One region of the Sulfitobacter sp. SK025 genome, then DNA from elsewhere that is predicted to be linked to it. Evidence: riboswitches for the same ligand, from Rfam matches in the RefSeq annotation. Region 1 holds a riboswitch; the other holds the start of a gene.
What was found. Region 1 has a riboswitch for cobalamin ahead of C1J04_RS07355 (ABC transporter substrate-binding protein). Riboswitches for the same ligand answer to the same signal wherever they lie in the genome.

Region 1 (7,694 bases):
CTTGAAGGGGGGGAGGTGATGGAAGACACCATCGCCTTCCTGACCAAACGCGGCATTCCGGTGATGGCGCATATCGGCCTGACGCCGCAGTCGATCCACACGCTTGGCGGGTACAAGGTGCAGGGGCGCGGTGCGGCGGCCACGCAGCTTATGGCCGATGCGCAGGCGGTGACGCGGGCAGGGGCCTTTGCCGTGGTGCTTGAGAAAGTGCCGCAGGCTTTGGCGGACCAGATCACTGAAACGGTCGCCATTCCCACCATCGGCATCGGCGCGTCAGCGCAATGCGACGGGCAAATTCTGGTGGTCGATGACATGCTGGGGCTGTTCACCGCCTTCAAGGCGAAATTCGTAAAACGCTATGCCCATCTGGGCGATGATGCAAAGGCCGCGGTGCAGGCCTATGCCGACGAGGTCACGGCGCGATCCTTCCCCGGACCCGAGCATGTATTTTCTGACGAGGTTTCCAAAACATGACACCCGAAATTATCCGCACGCTGGTTGAACTGCGCAGCAAGGTCGCCGGATGGAAAGCCGCGGGCGAAAGCGTCGCCGTGGTGCCGACGATGGGCGCGCTGCATCAGGGGCACCTGAGCCTCGTGCGGGCCGCAAAAGAGGCGTGCGACCGTGTGATCGTGACGATCTTCATCAACCCCAAGCAATTCAACAACCCTGAGGACTACAAGAACTACCCCCGCACCGAGGAAGAGGACGCGCGCAAGCTGATCGCGCTGAAGGCGGATGTCGTCTATGTGCCAGATGGGGAACAGATGTACCCCAACGGTTTCGCGACAACTGTGTCGGTCGAAGGCATCACCCAAGGGCTGTGCGGGGCGCATCGGGCAGGGCATTTCGACGGGGTTGCAACCATCGTGACCAAGCTCTTTACCCAGACCCAGGCGGACAAGGCGTTCTTTGGCGAAAAGGATTATCAGCAGCTTCAGGTAGTGACCCGTCTGGCGCGGGATCTGGACCTGCCGATAGAGGTGATCGGCTGCCCCACCATCCGCGAGGAGGACGGTCTGGCCATGTCCTCGCGCAACCTGCTGCTGTCGGATCGCGCCCGCACCTGGGCCCCCGAACTTCACCGCGCGATGGAGGAGATGTCAGAGGGGCTGCTTGCTGGTGGCGATCTCGAAACGATCCGCGCGGCGGCAGTGTCGCGGGTGGAACGTGCGGGCTTTACGCAGGTAGAATACCTTGACCTGCGATCTGCTGACCAGTTGGAGCTGATGACCACGCCCGACCGCCCCGCACGTCTGTTGGCCGCCGCGTGGCTGGCCGGTGTGCGGCTGATCGACAATATCGCCGTCGGTTAAATCTTCATCGGTTAGACAAAGAAAAGCGGGGCCCGTGAAGGCCCCGCTGATCGTCTCGCTTGGAATGTATCGGCGTTACTTGCCGCCGATGCTGAGGGCAGAAGCCATGCCGGGGGCTTTGGATTCCCCGCCCAGCTTCTCGCGCACACCGGCCTCGATCTTGTCGCCGGTGTCTTTGTCGATGTTGCGCCAGTATTCAAAGGCACGGACCAGCACCTTTTCGCTGACACCGTCGCACAGGTGCCCCACCACGTTCGACACCAAACGTTCGCGGGCATCGGCGTCCATCACCTCGCGGACAAGCTTGCCGGCCTGGCTCCAATCATCGTCATCGGGGCGCAGGGTATAGGCCTGACGTACCATGTCGCCATCGGAATACCACAGGCCCGCTTCATGCTGATGCGGCTGCGCAGAGGGCCCACCGTAGGAGTTGGGCGCATATACCGGATCAGACACATTTTCAGTCCGGCCCGCCCCGTCTTTCGAATAACTATGGGTGGGCGAGACAGGTTTGTTGACCGGAATCTGCTTGTAGTTCACACCCAGCCGCGCGCGGTGCGCGTCCGCGTAGGAAAAGCCCCGTGCCAACAGCATCTTGTCTGGCGACAGACCCACGCCCGGCACCATATTGTTCGGCTCGAACGCGGCCTGTTCGATCTCTGTATGGAAATCGGTAGGGTTGCGGTTCAGGGTCAGCTTGCCGACCTCGATCAGCGGGTAGTCCTCGTGCGGCCAGACCTTGGTCAGATCAAACGGGTTGATGCGATAGGTCTTGGCATCCTCGTAAGGCATGATCTGCCACTTGAGCGTCCAGCTGGGGTGGTTCCCGTCGCGGATGTTGTTGAACAGATCGGCGCGGTGGTAATCGCCGTTGGTCCCCGCCAGCTTGTCGGCTTCGTCCTGGCTAAGGTAGGCATTGCCGTCGCCCTGATCGGTGTGGAAGTGGAACTTGACCCAGAATTTTTCGCCCTCGGCATTGACCAGCGAATATGTGTGGCTGGAGTAGCCGTTCATCTCGCGCCAGTTTTTCGGAATGCCGCGGTCGCCCATAAGATAGGTCACCTGATGTGCGCTTTCGGGCGAGAGCGTCCAGAAGTCCCACTGCATATCGTGGTCGCGCATGTTGTTATCCGCACGGCGTTTCTGGCTGCGGATGAACTGCTGGAACTTGATCGGATCGCGGACAAAGAAGATCGGGGTGTTGTTGCCGACCATGTCAAAGATGCCTTCGTCGGTGTACATCTTGACCGAGAAGCCGCGCGGGTCGCGCCATGTATCGGGGCTGCCGCGTTCGCCTGCCACGGTTGAAAACCGCATCACCACATCGCATTTCGCGCCGGGCTGGAAGATATTCGCCATCGTGTATTTCGACACGTCTTGCGTCGTCTCGAAGGTGCCAAATGCGCCCGAGCCTTTGGCGTGGGGCTGGCGCTCTGGAATACGTTCACGGTTAAAATTCGCCATCTGTTCAAGCAGATAGTGGTCATTCAACACGATCGGGCCATCGGGGCCTACGGTCAGCGAATGTTCATCGCTTTGAACGCGAATGCCGGCGTCTGTGGTTGTGGGAGGGGTTTGCTTCTTGTCGGTCATCTGTAGCTACTCCTTCAGGGTCCACAGGCAAAACCTGTAGCGTGACGGATGGTTCCCGTCCAAATGCGTAAGGAGTTGGATAGAGCTGTGGCCGCCTGGCGCGCTTAGTGGGTCGCCGTGTGAAAGCGGATCACCTGCGCGTTATCCGCCGGATCGACAAGGAAATGCCCGCAGACGCCAAAGACCTCGCGCAGGAGGGTTTCGGTCATGATCTCGGAGGGGGTGCCAATGGCGCGCAGCTTGCCATCTTGCAAGACGCAGATCCGGTCGCAGAGCGTGGCTTGGTTCAGGTCATGCAGGGCGATGATCGCCGTTGTCGGCAAGCGCTGGATCAGATCAAGGATCGACAGCTGGTGGCGGATATCCAGATGGTTTGTCGGCTCGTCCAGCAGCAGCACTTGCGGCCTTTGGGCCAGTGCACGGGCGATATGAACGCGCTGTTGTTCACCGCCCGACAGCGTATGCCAGTGGCGGTCGCCAAAGCCCGACAGATCCACATCCGCCAGCGCCTGCGTGACGATGGCGTCGTCCCCTGCGCTCCACCCGCGCAGGGCGGACAACCACGGGGTGCGGCCCAGTTCAACGGCATGGCGCACGGTGATGCGATCTGCGGTATCGGCGTGTTGTTCGACCAGGGCCAGCCGCTGTGCAATGTCGCGCTGGCGCATCTTTGCCAGCGGTGCGCCGTCCAGCTCGACCCGCCCGCGCGAGGGTTTCTGAATACCGGCAAGCATATGAAGCAACGTGGATTTGCCGGACCCGTTCGGCCCGATCAGCCCCAGCTTTTCGCCCGGCCGCAAGGACAGGGACACATCGTTGACAATGGCGCGGTTGCGCACCCGCCAGCCCAGTTCGTGACAGGACAGAATCATGGCGACGTCCTTTTGCCAATCAGGATCAGTGCAAAGACAGGCGCGCCGACCAAAGCGGTCACCACGCCGATGGGCAGCACCTGGCCCGGTACAATCACCCGCGAAATCACATCGGCAAAGACCAGAAACACCGCCCCCGCCAGTGCGGAAGCAGGCACGAGGATCGCATGACGATGCCCCACGACGATGCGCATGGCATGGGGGATCACCAGCCCGACAAAGCCGATCGCACCCACCACCGAGACCATTACCGCCGTGACCAGCGCCGCCGTGCCGATCAGCAGCAGTTGCACGCGGCGCACCGGAATGCCCAAGGACGCGGCGCTGTCGCTGCCGAAGGTAAAGGCATCCAGCGCGCGGGCGTGCCACAGACAGGCCAGCAGACCGATCATCGCCGCGGGTAGGGCGCTTAGTACATCGGGCCAGCGCACGCCCGACATATTCCCCAAAAGCCAGAACATGATGGCACGGGCCTGTTCGGCATTGGCCGATTTCGTGATCATCAGCGCGGTCAGGGCGTTGAACATCTGGCTGCCCGCAATACCGGCCAGCACGATCACGCCCGCGGCCCGCAGGCCCACACCGCCCCCCGCCGCCTGCGCCAGCAAGGCGACAAAGGCAAAGGCCACCAGCGCCCCGCTGAACGCACCGATAGACAGCGAAATGGCACCACCCCCCAGCCCGAGGATGGTTACCGCAACAGCGCCTGTGGACGCCCCCGCAGAGATGCCCAGCAGATAGGGATCCGCCAGCGCATTGCGCAGCAGTGCCTGCAACACGACGCCCGACAGCGCCAGACCGGCACCACAGCACATCGCCACCACGGCCCGCGCCATGCGGTAGTTCCACACGATGCCTTCGTCAATTTTGTCGACCGCATAGCCCGCGTTCAGCGCCTTGTTGGCCAGCACCTTCAGCACCACCAGCGGCGGGATAGAGACCTCGCCGATGGCCGCACCAAACAGCAGTGCGGCCAACAGCACGGGCGGGATAATCACCCACCAGTGCCACTGCGGCCTGCGCGTCACAGAGCGGTCGATTGCGGTCATTCGGCCAGATCGAAACCGGACAGCGCGTCAGCCATCGTTTCCAGCGCATAGATCGCACGCACGGTCGGGTCCATCGCATGGGCGTCCATCGTGATGATGCGGCCCTCTTTCACCGCGGTCATCTCGCGGGCGACGGGGTCGTTCATCAGGAAGGCGCGCTTTTTCTCGATGTCATCCGCGGGGAAGCGGCGGCGGTCCATTTTGGCAAGCACGATGAACGTCGGGTCGGACTTCGCCAGAGTCTCCCAGCCGACCAGCGGCCATTCCTCGGCCGAGGTCACGACGTTTTCGACGCCAAGCTTGTCCATCATATAGGCGGGCACACCCTGTTGACCTGCGACATAAGGGTCCGCCGCCATCTCGGACGACGAGAACCAGAACAGCGCCGAGGTGCCTTGGGGCAGGTTCAGCGATTTGGCTTTCTCGACCGCCTTTGCCTCGCGCGATTGCAGGTCTGCCAGCAGCGTGGCACCGGCGTCTTGCGCGTTGTAGATCAGGGCGAGCTCTTCGATGCTGGTATACAGCTGCTGGGTCGTGAACAGTTCGGATCGCGTGCCGTCCGCGCCGACAGAGTTATCCTTGGCCGCGCAATCGGTGGGCATCACATAGGTCGGCACGCCCACCTCGTGAAAGCTGTCGCGGGTGCCGACCATACCTTCGGGGCCGACGTGCCATTCATACATCACGGTGACCAGATCGGGGCGTTTGCCCAACACGCTTTCAAAGCTGGGGTCGTTGTCCGCCAGCCGTTCAATCGCATCGTTTGTCTCTTTGAACTCTGGCAAAACGGGGCTGAACCAGACAGAGGTTCCCGCGATCCGGTCCTGCTGGCCCAGCAGATACAGGATCTCTGTCGTGGATTGCCCGATGGTGACGGTGGTCTGGGGTGCCGCGTCAAAGCTGAGCGTATGGCCGCAGTTGTCGATGGTCAGCGGATAGTCTGTCTCTGCGCCAAGCGCGGTGCTGCCTGCAAGGCTCGCAATCAGGGTCAGGCTGGAAAAAAATGGTTTCATATCAAGGGCTCCGGTTGGTCCGATGCCGGGGTCTTTGAATAGAAAGAGAAGGGGCCAGCCAAACGGCGCGCGGGCGCATTTTGGTCTGCGCTTGTGGTAAGATCCGGTCCCATCATCATCCTCTCCCGAGCAACCCCGCCCGGTGTTTCAGGTTCAGTGTCGGCAGGTCTCCTGACTGACGGATCGCGGCTGTCCCCGCCTTCCCGGACCTTTAGGCCCAGTGGCATGATGGAGGTAGCTCACCGTCTACAGTTGCGGGGGCAGTTCCGGTTCATCCACAGCAAAGCGCGGATGGCGAATTCCCTATTATTTCCCGAAGGAAACCGACCCGGTTTCGATGACAGTTGTCCGCCCACCCGTCAAGTTGCGTTTTTGCGGTCGTCATCGCGTGACAAAGGCAAATAACGCAGGCCACGGTTCCGCAGAACGGGCGAGAGGCAAATAACAAACGGATGGAAAACCAAGTGGCAGCCCGTAGGGGAGTCGAACCCCTCTTTTCAGGTTGAAAACCTGACGTCCTAACCGATAGACGAACGGGCCACTTAACTTGTGAGCGCTTCTTTAGGCAAAGCCATCGGCGGGCGCAAGTGTAAGCCGCATGAGAAAGCGGGGAAATACGGCAAAAAAATCACAGATTTTAATGCCGTATTCCAAGGGGCGTATGGCGAGAGGGGATCGCCGTGTGAAACGCGCGCCGCGCTCGGGATGCGGGCGCGCGTTTCCCTTAGGTTTCCCAGTGAAAACCCGTCGCTTTTTCGGAGACGGTCCAGAGTTTCTCCATCACGGGTTTGTCGTAGGCATGGGGGTTCAGCGTGCCTTTGCCAACGGGCCCTCCGGTTTGCAGCCATCCGGTCGGGCCATAAAGCGCGCGCTGCGCCAACCCGTCTTCGGTCGCGCACATGACCTCGGGATACGCGCCTTTTTCGGCGGATTGCACCATTGGCGTCTTGCTCATCATCCACCAGGTGACCCGTGTGAAAAGCCCGCCGCTTGTGCTGATCAGCGAGGTCGCCGACGCGCCGGGGTGGCAGACGTATACCTCAACGCGACTGTCGGTCGCTTTCAGCCGGTCCTGAAGCTCATAGGCAAACATCATCTGCGCCAGCTTGCTTTGGCTGTAGACCGCGTTGGCGCTATAGTTCTTGTCCCAGTTCATGTCGTCGAACTGGATCGTCTTGATCCCCATGTTGTACCCGAGGCTGGACACCACGACGATCCGGCCCGCGCTTTCCTGAATGCGATCAAACAGCATCCCGCACAGCAGGAAGTGTCCGTAGTGGTTGGTGCCAAGCTGGCTTTCGAACCCGTCAACGGTCAGTTGCTGTGTTGGCACCTGCGCGATGGCAGCGTTGCAGATCAGCGCGTCAATCCGGGGAACGGTGCTTTGCACCTCTTCAGCCGCGGCGCGCACGCTGGCCAGATCAGACAGGTCCATTCGCACAAAGCTCACCTCGGCGTTGGGACCGAAGGCGTCCTTGAGCGTTTTGACCGCGGCGAGGGACTTGTCGGCGTTGCGGTTCAGCATGACGACTTTTGCCCCCTTGGACAGCAGGATGCGCGTGGCCTGAAAGCCCGCACCGGCCGTCGTGCCGGTGATGAGATATGTTTTCCCCTTGAGCGATCCAAGGCGATCAGGTGTCCAGCCTTTGGGTCCGAAAGTCGTGTCCTTCATCGTCATGTTCCTTTTCGATGTCAGCGCGGCAGCGATGCGCGCTGTGTTTGATGTTGAAGGGTAAATAGCTCTCGGTTGGCTCTCAAAACAGGCGAGATCGTCGCGAATACTTGCCTGATTGTATCACGCGCTTGCGAAAGGCGGATGTGACGCAGTAGATTGCGCTCATGAGCAAAGAC
Region 2 (7,694 bases), 1.5 Mb from region 1:
CCCGAAGATATAAAGCACGACGATCCCGCCGATGACCGAGGCAACCGCCGCAACGATGGTCAGCGAGGGCCCGTACCATTTTTCGACGATCAGGCCGGTGACAAAGGCCGCCACGGGGAAGCCGATCAAAAAGCCGGAGGACGGCAGCATGAAGGCACCCAGCCCACCGTTGCCACCGGCCAGAAGCGGCAGCCCCAAAGCGACCAGCAGCAAGAAGAGCAGCACGGCCAGCGCGCCGCGTTTGGCCCCCAGCACGGTCCCGCAAAGCATGATGCCCAAGCTTTGCGCCGTGATTGGTACGCCAAAGCCAAGCGAGAATTTCGGGATCAACGCAAGTGCTGCAATCAGGGCAGCGAACAGCGCAACGAGGGTCAGGTTACGTTCCATAACAAAGGGTCCTTTGCGTAAATTTGACGGCATGTATCCCCGCGATCACAAAATTAAGCAAGCGTCGTGATCGTGACCAAAGGTCAGCGCTGGCGTTATGCAACCGGTGCGGCACGGGCCAGCAGGGCGGACACGTCCAGATGGGTTTCCATATGGTCGGCCAGCGCGTCGAGCGTGTCTTCCACGGTCTGACTGTAGGAGGTCGGCCCTGCCCCCAGCCCCAGTTGTGCCAACCAGGCACTGCGGAAACTGTCGTTGGTAAAGAGCCCGTGCAGATAGGTGCCGGTGATCTTGCCATCGCGCGACCCTGCCCCGTCGGGGGTGCCGTTGATATGCGCAAAGGGCGTGGCGCAATCGGCCCCCACCGTCTGCCCGATGTGGATTTCATAGCCGTCGATCTGGGTGCCCGTGGCGGCATGGTCGGCAGTGACGCGGGTCAGCGTCTTGTCCGGGGCCATGCGGGTTTCGACATCCAGCAGGCCCAGCCCCTCTTCGCGGCCCGCGGGCCCCTCGAAGCCCTGCGGATCCTCGATAAACCGGCCCAGCATCTGGTAGCCGCCGCAGATCCCCAGCACCGCGCCGCCGCGCCGCACATGAGCATAAAGGTCGATGTCCCAGCCTTGGGCGCGCAGGAAAGCCAGATCGCCGCGGGTGGATTTCGTGCCCGGCAGGATCACCAGATCGGCGTCGGCGGGCAGCGGCGTGCCGGGGGGGACCATGGTCAGCCGCACCGAAGCCTCCGCCGCCAGCGGGTCGAGGTCGTCGAAGTTCGAGATGCGCGAGAGCATGGGGCAGACGATGTGGAACCCCCCGTCGGAGGGCGCGCGCGACAGGTCCACCGCGTCTTCGGCGGGCAGCAGATGTGCGTTGGCAAACCAAGGCAATGTGCCGAACCCCGTCCAGCCGGTGCGGCGTTCAATCTCGCGGTAGCCGTCGTCAAAAAGGCTGACATCGCCGCGGAACTTGTTGACCAGAAAACCGGTGATCATCGCCGCGTCCTTTGGGTCCATCACCACTTGGGTGCCCACGATCTGGGCGATGACGCCGCCACGGTTGATGTCTCCGGCCAAGACAACGGGTACACCTGCGGCGCGGGCAAAGCCCATATTGGCAAGGTCGTTCTGGCGCAGGTTCACCTCTGCCGGGCTGCCGGCGCCTTCGACGATGATCAGATCGGCGCTTTGCCCGAGGATTCCGAAGCTTTGAAGCACGGGGGCCATCAGCCCTGCGCGGGCCTTGCTGAAGTCACGCGCTTGCAGGGTGCTATGGCGCTGCCCCTGCACGATCACCTGTGATCCGCTGTCGGTTTCGGGCTTCAGCAGGATGGGGTTCATATGCACCGACAGGGGCCGCCCGCAGGCGATCGCTTGCAGAGCTTGGGCGCGGCCGATCTCTCCGCCGTCCTCGGTGACGGCGGCGTTGTTCGACATGTTCTGCGGCTTGAACGGCGCGACGGAAAGCCCCCGACGCGTGGCCGCGCGGCACAGGCCCGCCACCAGCATCGATTTCCCCACATTCGATCCGGTGCCCTGGATCATGATGGCGCGGGTGGGCATGGCGGGACCTCGTGTTTTTTGTGCAGCCCTTGGTGTCAGCCTGCGGTGATCCCGTCAAGCATCCGCGGGCAGCCCTGCGCTTTGGCCGCCCGCGGGAAAATCCGCGCAAAGCGGATTTGGCCCCTGCGTTATGACAGGCGCAGCTTGACAGGGGCGGGCAAATGACCAATGCAGGGCGTATGTTGGTTCCTGTCCCAGACAGGCGAAGAGGGAACGCGATACGCATTGATCCAACCTTGGGTCAGCGCCAAGCGCAGCCGCCCCCGCGACCGTGACCGGAGAGAGCTTTCAACCACTGGCCCCTAGGCTGGGAAGGTGAAGGTTCGCAAGGCAAGCTGCCTTAGATCCGCAAGCCGGGAGACCTGCCAGCATAGTTTGTAACGGGCGAACGGGGTGTTTCGCGACTGGCCTAGAACGCTGTTCGCATGTCGTTCGCTGCTGGCGATCCCCCTTGGCCCATCGACGTATGAGGCAAGATATGACCACCACGGATCAACCGGTCACCGTCACCATCTGCACCACCTGTCGCGCAGGTCAGATCACCGCCGAGGACGCGCCGCGCCCCGGGCAACAGCTGTTTGACGCGCTGTCGGGGCATCTGCCCGACGGTGTGCAGCTGCGCGGAGCCGAATGTCTGTCGGCCTGTTCGCGGGGCTGTTCGATGGTCCTGTCGGGTGGGCCGTCGCGCTGGACTTATGTGTATGGCGATCTCGACACTGACGCGCATTTGTCCGATATCGTGAAGGGCGTCTCTGCCTATGCCCAGACCTCTGATGGCGTGGTGCCCTGGCGCGAACGCCCCGTGGTCTTCCGCAAACAATCCATCGCCCGCATTCCCCCACAGGAGCCTACCGAATGACCAACCTTACCAAAATCCCCGTTACCGTGATCACCGGCTTTCTGGGCGCTGGCAAAACCACCTTTATCCGTCACCTGATGGAGAACGCGGGCTCCAAGCGTCTGGCCGTGCTGGTCAATGAATTCGGCACCGCCGGTGTGGATGGCGACATCCTGAAATCCTGCGCGATTGACAATTGCCCCGCCGAGAACATCGTCGAGCTGGCGAACGGCTGTATCTGCTGCACCGTGGCCGATGACTTTATCCCCACCATCGAAGCGCTAATGGCCCTGCCTGAAACGCCTGATCACATCCTGATCGAGACGTCGGGGCTGGCGCTGCCGAAACCCTTGCTCAAGGCGTTTGACTGGCCAGCGATCCGGTCGCGCATCACCGTGGACGGCGTGATCACCCTGGCCGATGCCGAAGCCGTGGTCAGCGGGCAGTTCGCCCCCGATCTGGAGGCCGTGGCCGCGCAGCGCGATGCCGACGACAGTCTGGACCACGAAACGCCTTTGTCCGAGGTGTTTGAAGACCAAATCGCCTGCGCCGACATCGTGCTGCTGTCCAAGGCCGATCTGGCGGGCCCCGACGGCGTCGAGGCTGCGCGCAAGGTGATCGAGGCGCATGCGCCGCGCAAGCTGCCGATCATTCCGATGACCGAAGGCGTGATCGACCCCCGCGTTGTGCTGGGTCTGGAAGCCGCCGCCGAAGATGACATCGACGCGCGCCCCAGCCACCACGACGGGCATGACGATCACGAGCATGACGACTTTGAAAGCGTGGTGATCGACATGGGCGAGGTCGCCGATGTCGCCACGCTTGAGGCCGCCGTGTTGCGCTTGGCGCGCGAGCAGAAAATCCTGCGCGTCAAAGGCTATATCGCCGTTCAGGACAAACCGATGCGTCTGCTTGTGCAGGCCGTGGGCGAGCGCGTGCGCAGCCAGTTCGACCGCCCTTGGGGGGACATGCCGCGCCGCAGCCAGCTGGTTGTGATCGCGGAACATGATCACGTGAACGAAGCCGCGATCCGCGCGGTGCTGGAGGGCTAAGCCGCCATGCATGTCGTCTTTCGCGAAAGCCACGGACTGGACCAAAGCGATCTGCCCCAAGATCTGGGGCAGACGCCGGCGGATCTGGTGGTGCTGTCCTTTTCGGACAGTGATCTGGGGGCTTTCGCGGCGGGCTGGCATCGTGCGGAAGGGGGCTTGCCGTCGTTGCGGCTGGCCAATCTGGTCGCGCTGAAACATCCGTTGTCGGTCGATACCTATGCCGAACAGACCCTTACAGGGGCCAAGGCGGTATTGGTGCGGCTGATCGGGGGCGAAAGCTATTGGCCTTACGGGCTGGCGACCTTGCAGGATATGGCGCGCAAACAGCAGATCGCGCTGGCGGTACTGCCTGCGGACGGCCAACCGGACCCGCGGCTCGACGCGCTTTCGACGCTGCCGCATTCGACGTTAAGACGCTTGCAACATCTGTGCGATACGGGCGGCGCGGTGGCTGCGCAGGCGGCACTTGCGCAGCTGTCGCTGGCCGCAGGGCTTTACGCGGGGCCGGCCAAAGGGGCCAAGACCGTGCCCGAGGCGGGGTTCTACCGCCCCCACACTGGCGTGATCCCTGCGCCGGAACCCTCCGACAAGCCGCGCGCGATTGTGACCTTCTACCGGTCCTATCTGACGGCTGCCGATACCGATCCTGTGGATGCGCTGATCACCGCGCTTGAGGCCCGTGGCTTTGACGCCGTGGGGCTCTTCGCGCCCAGCCTCAAGGGGGACACCGCGCCGTGGATCGCGCAGCAGATCGCCCGGCTTGATCCGGCGGTGATCGTGAACGCCACCGCTTTCTCCGCCCAGCGCGGGCCGGATGAACCATTTGTTCTGGGCGCATCAGATTGCCCCGTGGTGCAGGTCGCCTTATCGACCGCGCGTCGGCGCGACTGGGCCGGGTCAGAGCGCGGGTTATCCCCCACCGATCTGGCGATGCATGTCGTGTTGCCTGAGGTGGATGGCCGTCTGTTCGGAGGAGTCGTAAGCTTCAAGCAGCCCGGCAAACGGGACGAGGCGCTGCAATACAGCCGTTTCGCCCATCGCGCCGATGCGAACCGCGTGGATTTCATCGCCGATCGGGTGCTGCGTTTGCACCAACTACGCGTGCAGGACAATGCGGCAAAATCTGTGGGTGTGGTGCTGTCCACCTACCCCGGCAAAGATTGGAACATGGCCCATGCGCTGGGGTTGGATGCGCTGGCTTCGTTGCGGGTGATGACAGCGCAACTGGCGGCACAGGGCTATGACGTGGATGCGGGGGACTTTAACGATACGCAAACGGTTGCCAGCCGTCTTGGCACCGAAACGCTCCGCTGGCCGCTGGCAGAGTATGAGGCCGCGCTTGCAAAGCTGCCACAGGCGTTGCGCGATGACCTGACCGAAAGCTGGGGCGCGCCGCAGGATGATCCGCTGTTTCACGACGGGGCGTTCTGTTTTCCGGCGCTGCGCAGTGGCAAGCTGCTGATCGCCTTGCAACCCGAACGCGGGGCGCTGGCCGAACGGGATGATGACTATCACGACCTGAGCCGCACGCCGCGCCCGGGCTATGTCGCCTTCTATCTGTGGCTGCAACAGCAGGCGGATGCGATGGTGCATATCGGGGCCCATGGCACGCTGGAATGGCTGCCGGGCAAATCCGTCGCCCTATCTGACGCCTGCTGGCCCGAGGCGCTGATCGGCCCGATGCCGGTGATCTATCCCTTTATCGTCAATGACCCCGGTGAGGCCGCGCAGGCCAAACGCCGTATCGGGGCCGTGACCGTGGGCCATATGCCGCCCCCTTTGGTAACATCGAAACTGCCCGATGCATTCGGACGGTTGGAACGGCTGCTGGATGAATACTCGACCGCGGACGGGCTGGACCCGGCGCGGCGCGACCGGCTGATCGCCGACATCCGGGCCGAGGCGCAGGGCCGCGGGGTTGAGCAGGACCTCGGCCTTGATGCCAGCGCCAGCGCGGCAGAGGCGCTGACCCGCATCGACCGCTTTGTTTGCGACATCAAGGAAACGCAATACGGTGACGGGCTGCATGTCTTTGGCGCGGGCGATCATGGGGCGGGCGAGATCGACGGGCTGATCGCGGCGCTGTCTGCGCGGTTTGTGCCCCCCGGCCCGTCGGGGTCCCCCTATCGCGGGCGCAGCGATGTGCGGCCCACGGGGCGCAACCTGTTTACCACCGATCCACGGGCTGTGCCCTCGCGCGCGGCCTATACCCAAGGGGTGAAGCTGGCCGAGGAACTGCTGCGCAAGCATTTGCAGGATCACGGCGACTGGCCCAAGGGGTTGGTCATGGACATGTGGGGCTCTGCCACCATCCGCACGGCGGGCGAGGAGTTTGCCATGGCGTTGCATCTGGCGGGTCTGTCCCCCCGCTGGGATGACGGCAGCGACCGTGTGAGCGGGTTCGACATTCTGCCGCTTGCGCTGTTGAACCGTCCGCGCATTGACGTGACCCTGCGGGTATCCGGCCTGTTCCGCGATATGTTCCCCGGTCTGGCGCAGCTGTTCGAGACGGCAATTGCCAAGCTGGCCGAGCGTCCCGAAACGGCTGCTGATAACCCCTATCTGGTGCAGACCCCCCGTGTCTTTGGCCCGCGCCCCGGCTCTTACGGCTTGGGGATCGGCACCGCGATGGACGACTATTCCGACGAGGCGCGCACGGCGGCGGGCGAGGCATGGTTGGCTGCGTCATCCTACGCGATCGACGCGCGCGGAGAGATTACCTATGCCCGCGACGCGCTTGAGACGCAGCTGACGCGGGCCGATAGTTTCGTCCACCTGCAAGACCTGCCCGAGACCGATCTGCTGATGGCAGAGGACTACGCCGCCCATGAAGCCGGCTTTGCCGCCGCGATGCAGCGTTTGGGCAAGGGCGGGGCCGCCGCGCTGTATCATCTGGACGCCACCCGCCCCGACCAGCCCCGTGCCCGCACCCTGACCGAGGAGCTCGCCCGTGTGGTGCGCGCCCGTGCCGCCAACCCCGATTGGGCCACTGGTATGATGGCGCATGGTTTCCGCGGTGCCGCCGAGATTGCCGCGACGCTGGATCACCTTGCCGCCTTTGCGCATCTGGCGGGCGTCGTGCCGGACCATCTGTTCGACGCCATGTTCGATGCCACGCTGGGGCGCGATGATCTGGTCGACTTTATGCAGGACGCCAACCCGCAAGCGCTTGCTGCATTGCGCGCGCGGTTTGATGCGCTGCACCGGGCGGGGCTTTGGACATCGCGCCGCAACTCTGTCCTTGCCGAATTGGGCAACCCCGCATGAGCGCGCCGCAGGTCTTTGGCTGGTGCCCCGGTGCGCTGCGGCCGATGATGTCCGGTGACGGGCTGGTGGTGCGGCTGCGTGTGCCGATGGGGCGGCTGAGCCCTGACCAGATCCGCCGCGTTGCCACGCTGGCGCGCACCCATGGCAACGGCATGATCGATATGTCGGCCCGAGCGAACCTGCAGCTGCGAGGGGTGACAACCGATAGCCATGCTGTGCTGATCGACGGGCTGCGCGCGATTGGCCTTGTCGATGCCGATCTGGCGGCAGAGGCGCGGCGCAATATCACCGTGACGCCGTTCTGGCAGGATGGCGACGACAGCCACCGCGTGGCGCAAGCGCTGGCCCGTGCGCTTTCCAATGATGGCGCACCCGACCTGCCCAGCAAGTTCGGCTTTGCGATCGATTGCGGAGAGCGGCCTGTGCTGACGCACACCTCCGCCGATATCCGGATCGAACGCAGCGCCGCTGGCCTGATCTGCCGTGCGGACGGGGCAGAGGTGGGGCAACCGGTGTGCGTCGAGACTGCCGCAGATGCCGTACTGACGCTGGCCCGTTGGTTTCTGGAATCCGGTGGCGTGACCGGCGGTCGGG

Region 2: another riboswitch for cobalamin. It lies ahead of C1J04_RS14745 (DUF1636 family protein); the one in region 1 lies ahead of C1J04_RS07355 (ABC transporter substrate-binding protein).

The regions. Positions count from the first base shown of each region.
Region 1 covers NZ_CP025808.1:1,519,054-1,526,747, forward strand. The annotation lists gene panB (3-methyl-2-oxobutanoate hydroxymethyltransferase) at 1-474, shown strand, start outside; gene panC (pantoate--beta-alanine ligase) at 471-1,316, shown strand; gene C1J04_RS07340 (catalase) at 1,392-2,909, opposite strand; gene C1J04_RS07345 (ABC transporter ATP-binding protein) at 3,014-3,781, opposite strand; gene C1J04_RS07350 (FecCD family ABC transporter permease) at 3,778-4,830, opposite strand; gene C1J04_RS07355 (ABC transporter substrate-binding protein) at 4,827-5,843, opposite strand; cobalamin riboswitch at 5,988-6,186, opposite strand; tRNA gene C1J04_RS07360 (tRNA-Glu) at 6,309-6,383, opposite strand; gene C1J04_RS07365 (SDR family oxidoreductase) at 6,568-7,515, opposite strand; gene C1J04_RS07370 (AraC family transcriptional regulator) at 7,683-7,694, shown strand, end outside.
Region 2 covers NZ_CP025808.1:2,999,771-3,007,464, forward strand. The annotation lists gene C1J04_RS14735 (biotin transporter BioY) at 1-387, opposite strand, end outside; gene C1J04_RS14740 (cobyric acid synthase) at 483-1,943, opposite strand; cobalamin riboswitch at 2,110-2,327, shown strand; gene C1J04_RS14745 (DUF1636 family protein) at 2,422-2,802, shown strand; gene cobW (cobalamin biosynthesis protein CobW) at 2,799-3,833, shown strand; gene cobN (cobaltochelatase subunit CobN) at 3,840-7,100, shown strand; gene cobG (precorrin-3B synthase) at 7,097-7,694, shown strand, end outside.